2 regions of the Methanocalculus natronophilus genome follow, and region 2 is predicted to be linked to the other one. Evidence: riboswitches for the same ligand, from Rfam matches in the RefSeq annotation. Region 2 holds a riboswitch; the other holds the start of a gene.
What was found. Region 2 has a riboswitch for fluoride ahead of ABCO64_RS00675 (dynamin family protein). Riboswitches for the same ligand answer to the same signal wherever they lie in the genome.

Region 1 (4,431 bases), 140 kb from region 2:
GGATTCGTTGAACAAGACCATGCTGTCAGGTTTCAGGGAATCCACGATCTGACTCATCCGCCTGAGCTCTTCATCAAATTTTCCACTCTGCATCGAATGGTCTTCTTCCCGCCTGAAATGGGTGAATATCCCTGTACAGACCTCTGCATGGAATGATTCTGCCGGCACAAACATTCCTGCCTGCATCATCATCTGTGCCAGGCCAATGCTCCGGAGAAAGGTAGTTTTTCCTCCCCGGTTCGCACCGGTGATGATGGTGAGATCTTTTCCTGTGGCAAACAAATCATTGCTGACTATTGGTTGATCGATTCTGAGGGCCAGGCATATGTCATATACCCCCCGAACGGAGCACTTCCGTGATCCCGGCTCTTCCGGGACCGGGAAACAGATAGTCGTCCCTCTGTGCGAAAGGTGGCTGTGCAGCTGTATGCAACCGAGATAGAATGCCAGCTCGGTCTTGAGACTTGTACACATCTGTACCAGGTGATCGGACACCCGGACAAGAAGAGCAGCAATATCTCTCACGCTCTCTCCTTTCAGCTCGCCCAATGCCCGAAATCCTGCAACATCCCGCTCTGCTATGGTGAAGTGATACTGATCAGGATCTTCCCTGGAAATAAAACGAGAGATCCAGGATTGCTTACCTGGCTTTCTGCTTCTCTGGATTGCATACCCGGTTCCCTGATTCCCCTTCCCAAGGACGGCACGAATCAGGTGTCCCTCCGGCAGTTTCAGTTCTTCGATCATCTCCCTCATGCTCAGGAGGTACTCATCAGAGAACTCCCGATCCAGCATGGAAAAGAACGTCCTGAAACCTTCAGATACAAAGGCTTCTCCATGCCGCTTTCCAATACCCCGGAGGGTTGCCAGCATCTCGATGAACAGCTCAATTGCCTTTACCGAATTGATTCGCACGGCGTCGGCGGACTGGCCAGTATATCTGCCGACTATCTTCAGGTACTCTTCAATCGATGCTGAGGCAGTATCATACATCTCCTGGATACTATCCGGATTGTTCATACAATCACGGAGAATATCCTGGCGGTAGCATATCGTGCCTGGATCACATGTTCCGGTCAGGAGGACATTTCTGACGACTTCCCTGATGAATACGTCACCACCTGCCATCGTGGCAACCAGGATATCCAATTCGAGATCGCAGCTGACCATCTGTTTCACCTGGGGCAGCGACTTCCACGCCGTCTGATACTCGCGGTGCCTCCACCGCTCAGGGGAAGGTGATTTGAGGAGCATGCCCCATTGAGGGTGAAAATCAGTATCTCTGTACAGAAGACAGGGCTTCATGATCGCATCCGCTCCTTGATCTTTTCATAGGTTACCTGGTTTTTCCTTGCGATAGCCATGGCATATGAAAGTCCATCGGCAGGCTTTCTTTCGATCCGATAGGTCCGCTGATCCGGGTCATCGACAACAACGGTGCTGACCATACTCACTGTTTTTGGCAGAGTCGTCAGCTCGTCTAAGAAGGTGACATAGATGCAGAGGATATCCTGGTCAATCACCTGGTCGAGTACTTTGTGACCGAGAAACAAGGCATCCTGCACGGTGGTGGAGGAAAAGATCTCGTTGATGATGATGATGCTTCTGGGCGTGCACTGGTTGAGGATAGTATGGATTCTTTCCAGGTCATCTTCCAGCTTGCTCCTGAATGTATTGATATCCTCCTCCTGTTCGAAGTGAGTGAAGAGCTTGTCGGGCAGAAAGAGCCGGGCTGTTCGTCCGGGAACCGGACACCCAAGAGATGCAAGGTGATGCAGTTGCCCATACATCCGGGCAAATGTGGTCTTGCCCCCCTGGTTTGGGCCGGTTATGACAAGAATACGCTCCTCTTGTTGCAGAAAAAAATCATTGGGAACAACTGATCGGTTACCGGAGAGAAGGCTGTTTGCCAGCGCCAGATCAAACCCCTCAGTGCAACAAATCTCTTTGCTGGTTTCAGAGACAAGGGGTGTGCAGAATGGGAGGCCTTTTTGTTTGAGGCAGCTGATGAATTCCAGATAGGCAATATAAAAATGAATGTCCCGGTCAAACCGGCAGATCGTCTCATCAGCAAAACCGGCATGTTTTTCCTGGAATGTATCCAGATGAGAAAACTCATTTTGGAATAATCGTGAGACGAGATCGAGGATCCTTCCTTCGACCTGGCTCATCTCTCTTTGTTCAGGGATTGTGTCCTTGTCAGAGGTGCCTGGCCCGGTAAGGAATTTTGAAAAAATATCTGCAACTTCCTGGTAATACTCCTCATCCGGGACATTCCTGCAGACTGTAACCTCATTTCCCCTGATATGGATTGTATATGCTACTCCTGCGAGTTCATTGCTGAGCCTGGTTATATCCTCAGCCAGGGAAATAAACTGTTCTGAGCTACTATATTGGTTCAGATAGGTCAGCATTGCCAAAAAGCCGCGTGACTCCAGGCTGCATTTTGAGAGAGCATCCGCAAGGGATTGTATTGCTTCGGTGTATATTCTGGCTGCCTCAAGGAACCAGCCTTTGTTTTGATACGTGTTGGGATTTTTTTCTGCCCGGGAGAGCAGCTGCCGCATGGACTGCATCTCTTTGGCAAATGTTCTGATGATCAGATAGAGGTGATCATCTCTGAGGTCTTCGAATACCTCCTGGCGGTACCGGACATCATCAGCACGATGTAATGGGGCATAGAAAAACGGGTTTAGGTGATACTCCTCATAATCCGCAGTCAGGGCTGATACAATCTGGTCCAGGTGAAGATCCTGGAAACAGGCAGGTTCCAGCATAGCATCGTCTCTGATATCGTCATCCGGATGTGCAAACAATATACCTGGACCCATCATGCAGCCTCCGTTTCGATTATTGCATATCGCTGAACGGGCTGACCCGGAAGAGAGGTATGCCTGGTTTTTTTCAGATACAGGGGCTCTGGCTCTTCCGGCAGACCAAAACGGGTGGTTCTACCAGATAGAAAGCACTTGATTATCCATGTACATGCCATACTGTCACATCAGGATAGAAGTCATCAGCAAAAGGCGGTTTATTCGGTGGACTTCATCACCGGCAGTAAGAGAGACGTGAGCGTGCGCTGAGGTACTTAGAGTTCCACAATAATTATAATCTTTGGTATGGCAGATCAGCTGGAGGCTCTCTAGAGTAAATCACCCCCCATTCACTCTCTTCCTGACTCTCCCATCTTCCCCCGGATCGCCCCCATCATCTCCCGGCTCCCCACAATCGCAAGCAGCAACCGGGCCCGGGAGAACGCAACATACAGCATCTCGTCGCTGTTTATCAATCTATCATCCAGCACGACGATGGTGACCGGGCTCTCCAGCCCCTTGAACCGCTTGACTGAATCAACGATGATTGCGTCAGTGGTGTCATTTTGAAAGAGCTCATTGCAGAACTGGTACCGCTGGCCGCCGATCTCGCGACCGGTGCAGTACTTGTCCCTGTCATCACGGGTCGAGATGAGGACCGCGATATCGGATGGCGGGATCTCTTCTCTCTCAACCAGGGTGTAAATGTACTCTTCAAGTCTTGTCCGTGCAATAGCAGGGGTCTCTGCCTCAATCCACTCAACCTCAAGGCCATCCGGCCCGATGGCTTTTGTCTCCTGGCCCTTGTAGAAGAGCCGGGCAACCTCGTGGATACGCTGGGTGTTCCGCAGGTTCAGGGAGAGGGTAAAGGGGATCTCATAGAGCTGTTCCAGGTACCTGCCCTCATTCTGGTAGACATCCTGGTTATTGTCATAGAAGAGTCGGATCTTCTGTTTTCCATCCGGGTCAAGTGCGGATTCTAGTGACTGCAGGAGGCGGGGAGGAAAGTCCTGGCCTTCATCAATGATGAGTGTGTCAAAGCGTCTCTCTGGCAACGTGCTGAGTGCTTCAAGCAGGTGAGTTGGGTACTTCTCGAGAAAGAGCCGGCTGTCAACCGTTGATCTATCAACGTCTATGCACGCCTCGGAGAAGAGGTCATCGCAGACCTTGTGGTAGTTGCCGATCATGAGCAGGTCACGGTCGCCTATTGTCTTTTTCATGTACTCTGAAAGCGGTCGGTTGTAGCAGGTGAGAAGGACCCGCTCCCCGGCGTGTATGCAGCGGACTGCCTCCTCCATTGCGAGGATCGTCTTTCCGGTACCGGCAGACCCGGATATTGCCACCCGCCTGGTACTGGCAAAGCCTGCTAGGATCTGGTACTGGAGAGGGGTCAGTGTCTGGATATGCGCCTCGTCATCTGCCATCACCCGGTGGAGAGGTACATTGAGCTGGAAGGGGTGGGCAAGGATATCCTCAAGAATTGCCATCCCCTCCTCCCCAAGCGGCTTTGCCCGATAGTCGCTTGCCATCTCGCCTTCGAGCAGGTCAAGTATCCAGAACCGGAGATCAGATTCGAACTCGTCCATGCAGCAGAGGATATTCCGTGGCATGTCCGCCC
Region 2 (4,431 bases):
GACCTCACACAGAGGGTATTGATGGATCCGGCTGCCTGATCTGTGGAAAAGAGGGTACAGCCGCCCTGATCGGGCGGTCATACTGACTGCACCTGCTGGATTCTGGCCAGGCCGGACTCCAGAATCGCTTTTTTAACCTATTGCCATGAGCCGGTTTCTGGTCTGGCGATATCGAAGGTGCGGATCGTCTCCTGGATCTCCTCTATAGCACGATCCAGTTCATCCAGCCTGAGGCCAACAGTATCTGCATGCTTCTCTCTTTCCGCATATGCTGCCGAGATAGCACCATGAGTCGCCTCGATTGTCTGAAAGAGATGCGTCTCAAAGTCGGTGCTGAATTTTCTGAATGCTGAATCAACATTCTGTATCGTCTCCCATCTGAGGTTCTCAAGATTCTGCACCAGCAGCGATTCAATATGCCTCTTTGCACGATCCCGGGCACGTTTCTCCAAAACTGCCTTTGGTAACAGTCTCCCGAATACGCCGGGAGGAACCGGGGAGAAGGTCCGATCCCATGTACGACTCACCCAGTACGGCCGTCTTACAGGTGTGTATACCCGTTCGCCATCAGGGGCATGGTATGGAATATCAAAGAGATCTGCTGCTGCTTTCCTGATGGATTCGACCAGGGAATCTGCCTGTACCTGATGCTCTTTCAGGCGCGTTTTGATCTCCCTGTCCATGATCCCGGTTAATTCACCGAGTTCGTGCTCAAACCATCCGGGGATGATAGCAGCAAGAGCTTCTTCTGCTGCATTGTCAGGATCGTCTGTTGAGTGTACAATGGCATTCTCCGCAACCGAGGTGAGCTTTGCACGCAGTGGACAGGAGAGGTCTCTGACATGCGTCTCAAGCAGTTCACGCACACGCTTGTGATCGCCAGCAAGAATATCCATGGCCTGTATCTTCCTGACCTGAATTTCGTTGATTTTCTGGTCAAATAGTGCAAGCCTCTCTTCAAGCCGGGCAAGCGGCAGTTCAAGTGCCTTTCTCTCAAGGCTTAGCTGGAGGTGGATCTCCCGGAAGATATCATATGCTTTTGTACCGATTGCCTCTCTCAGGACACGATTTTTATCATGAGCCAGAAAGCTGGCGATATGAGTGTAAATCGCCTTGAGCCCGCTCGTCTCCCAGAGGGCAGAATCCCCGGAGAGCGTTGCCTCAAGTCCTTTCCGTGCGGATATGGCAAAGATCGGCGTATCAGGATCAATTCCGGCATCCTGAACCAGTATTGTGCGGAAAAAGTCAAGAGCCTTCACCCGGTCGGTCTCATTGAGATAATCCACCTTGTTGAGAACAAAGAAGAGGTAACCAACACGGTTTTTCACCTCCCTGAGGAATTCAACCTCAACTTCGGTGATGGGAGGATCAGCAGAGATAACAAAGAGTGATGCATCACATTGCGGCAGGAAATTCATCGTCGCTTCTGTATTGTGCCTGTAAATCGAGCCGATGCCCGGGGTATCAATGAGGACCACATCACGGAGCAGCTCTCCTGGATGATCGATCTCAACCTCGCGTATGCCTTTCGAATTCTTTGGATTTTCATCCTCGCTGACATACTGCATCAGCTGATCGTTCAGCCACCGGGCTGACGCACCCTTCAGTTCAATTTCAGGCTTGTCATCGAGAAACCGAACACGCAGCTTCTGCTGATCGCCATACCGGATAAACGTAGGAAGAGCAGTGAGTGGGATAACAGAGCTTGGCAAAACATCATCTCCGATCAGCGCATTTAAAAGCGTACTCTTGCCTCGCTTGACCTGGCCAAGAACTGCAAGGTGAAATCTGCCTTCTACAAGGCGCGTATCGAGTTCACGCAGCCGCTCTGCATAGGGCAGCCAGCAGTGCCCCATTGCCTCCAGGCGGCGTTGCTGGTCGGTTAGTATCTCTTCCAGATTCTCTGGAACCGATATATATGTACTATCCATTACTGTATCTCCTCCGGTTTTCATGCGAATGTCAAAATTGCATCTTCAGTTGGAGTAATTGGTATTCGGATGAACAGGAGTTATCAGCACAAAAGGCAGTTAGCGGTGAACTCCATCACCTGGTAAAGACTATAGTTAGTTTGGAAGATAGTTAATTCTTTGTTTATCGGGCAATTGCAAGCAAAAGAAAACTTTTTTGTCCAGGCACGCCAGCATCTCTGATCAGCCAGTGGCGATTTGGGTGCAGGAGATCCCCGGCTCGCGCGGCAATCCGGTAATTATCAGGTGATTCCATTGGCAGACAACAGCAGACATTGTACAATGAATGAGAACCAGGCACGCCACTTTCGTATTACCTGTCAGCACATCTTCGGGAAGCTGTGCGAGATTGAAGAGATCCTGAATGGAACGGGATCAGCCAGTTCATATTCCAGGTATTGTATGGATCTGTCACCTCTGCAGAAAGAGGTGATCATGGAATACTGCACCGATCTTCGCTCCCGGCTCGTCACCATAGCTGATGAGGAGGGGATCTCCTGTGAGCCTTTGGGATTATCCATGAAAAAGGCAGTTCTGAGCAGACTCAGTGTAATCGACTGCATGGCTGAAGAGCTCAGGCCACAGTACATGCGGGGGTACGGCACAGTCCTGGCGAGCCATGAACCCCGCCTTGAGCAGATCGCAGGTGATCTTCAGGTACCATCCAGGTCCCTTAAAAAACACCTTGAAGACGAAAGCAGTCAGGCTTTCAGGGAATGATTCAATTCCCTGGTACGGTAATAGACGAGATCTGCATAGCCTGTATCAATGATCTGATCTGTCTGGCACCATAATTCCAAACATAGAGAAAGTGGTAGATGCTCCAATAATTCAAACTCCAACGAAGAGAAGGGTCTGACTGCTGAATGCCCCGATGAAGCCGCCAGCTGCAATACTTGCATATGAAGAGGTACGAGTGTTCATCCACTATTTTTTATTTCCAGACGGTTTCTTTGGATCGTTTGTGTATTGCTTTTCAAATTCAGCTGCGCTCCTGGATAGTGCATGCTGCACCATACCAAGGACATCTGCAAACCCTTCCCCAAGGCCTCCGTACCTGATATCCCGGATGACACTATGCAGAAAGATCTGATAATATATGCAGATCTCATCAAACTCAGGGCTGGAAAAGCCGGCAAGCTGATTCACAAGAAGTGTCTGCCTGTATATCTTTTCAATTTCTGCCGGGGATTCCAGGTGGCAGATTGTTTCAAAGAACGTGTGTGATGCCCGGACCATCGCATCGATCAGATCCGGCAGTTCCCCATGCAGGGCTTCAAATTGACGGGTGAAGAGCGGACAGAACCACGGTTTATTCCGGATATCGGGTCGGAGATGCTGAAATTCCAGATAATTATATATCTTCATTATTGTCTCACGATTGCAATTCAGCCGACAGGAATACCCAGACGCACCCTCGTTCTTCTCTCTTGTGATGAAACCGGCACGTTCAAACGAATCAAGCCACTTTCGAATAGTTGCCACCTTCGTAAAACCAACACCGGTAGCAAGGTCGATCTCACGATGTGAGTTGCCATCGAGCAGAATACGCATCAGGGGAGCTTTGACCGGGGATTTCATGGAATAAATGTCTCCATATCGTTATCAGAGAGAGCCTCACGTGCGTTCTGCAACCAAACAGACAGATGGCGGGTACGCCTCTTTAGGAAACGGCGGCTTTCATCAGTTGAGACCAGTGGGAGGGTGCATGCGATCTCCCGCAGAAGATACACAGCCGACTCAGTACTGATGGGCTTTTCAGAAGCATGCAGAGCAGGTTCATACCTGGAAATACCAGAAAGGTGCATAGTAATCGTTTCTTCTGTTGCGATTCCCTGATTCAGGCAATGGAAACAATGGGGTTTGAAATTGGTCCGGTTCCAGAGATTAAGGCTTTTTCCAGGATCCAAAAAGGTATGCTGATCAGCAGGCCCTTCTGCCCCGACAGAATGGGGGGAGAGTACTATCATGCCCATATTCATACAACCTCTTCATGCAGTTCCCGGATAGGAGGTACAACCAATATTGTTCTTTCGAATCCCCCCAATCATCCTCATCGCATCCAGCGCAAGATAGGTATGCTCAAGAGTTGCCGAACCGCCAAAGATGGATCTGACATAGCCACCACTCTGATGAACACACCTCATGATGAACGCTTCACAACTCCTGAGAAATGCCGGGTGGTATCCAAGCAGGAAGGATACAAGAACCCCGGCATGAATATCCTCTAAGTACGGCGGATATATACCAGGCACCACAAGAAACCCAAATTCCGGGTCTTCGAAGCATCTGATACAGGAACTGGAGCGAATTGACGAAAGAGGATACCCAAGATTCACAAGTATTGAGAGGGCATAGGAGGTGTCTGTCAGTGTTGCAGATTGGAACCCGGCCTCCCCCTCCAGATGTACATTCCAAAGGATCGTGTTGATAATGGTTTCACGAACCGGTCCGGTTGCCC

Region 1: linked by a shared signal. The riboswitch ahead of ABCO64_RS01500 (MutS-related protein) and the one ahead of ABCO64_RS00675 (dynamin family protein) in region 2 are both predicted to bind fluoride.

Annotation. Positions count from the first base shown of each region.
Region 1 is NZ_JBCEXH010000001.1:277,107-281,537, reverse strand. It holds gene ABCO64_RS01505 (MutS-related protein) at 1-1,170, opposite strand, end outside; gene ABCO64_RS01500 (MutS-related protein) at 1,302-2,834, opposite strand; fluoride riboswitch at 3,001-3,062, opposite strand; gene ABCO64_RS01495 (nuclease-related domain-containing DEAD/DEAH box helicase) at 3,164-4,431, opposite strand, start outside.
Region 2 is NZ_JBCEXH010000001.1:136,426-140,856, forward strand. It holds gene proS (proline--tRNA ligase) at 1-86, shown strand, start outside; gene ABCO64_RS00675 (dynamin family protein) at 138-1,931, opposite strand; fluoride riboswitch at 1,999-2,060, opposite strand; gene ABCO64_RS00680 (hypothetical protein) at 2,253-2,690, shown strand; gene ABCO64_RS00685 (helix-turn-helix domain-containing protein) at 2,898-3,551, opposite strand; gene ABCO64_RS00690 (hypothetical protein) at 3,548-3,952, opposite strand; gene ABCO64_RS00695 (prenyltransferase/squalene oxidase repeat-containing protein) at 3,962-4,431, opposite strand, start outside.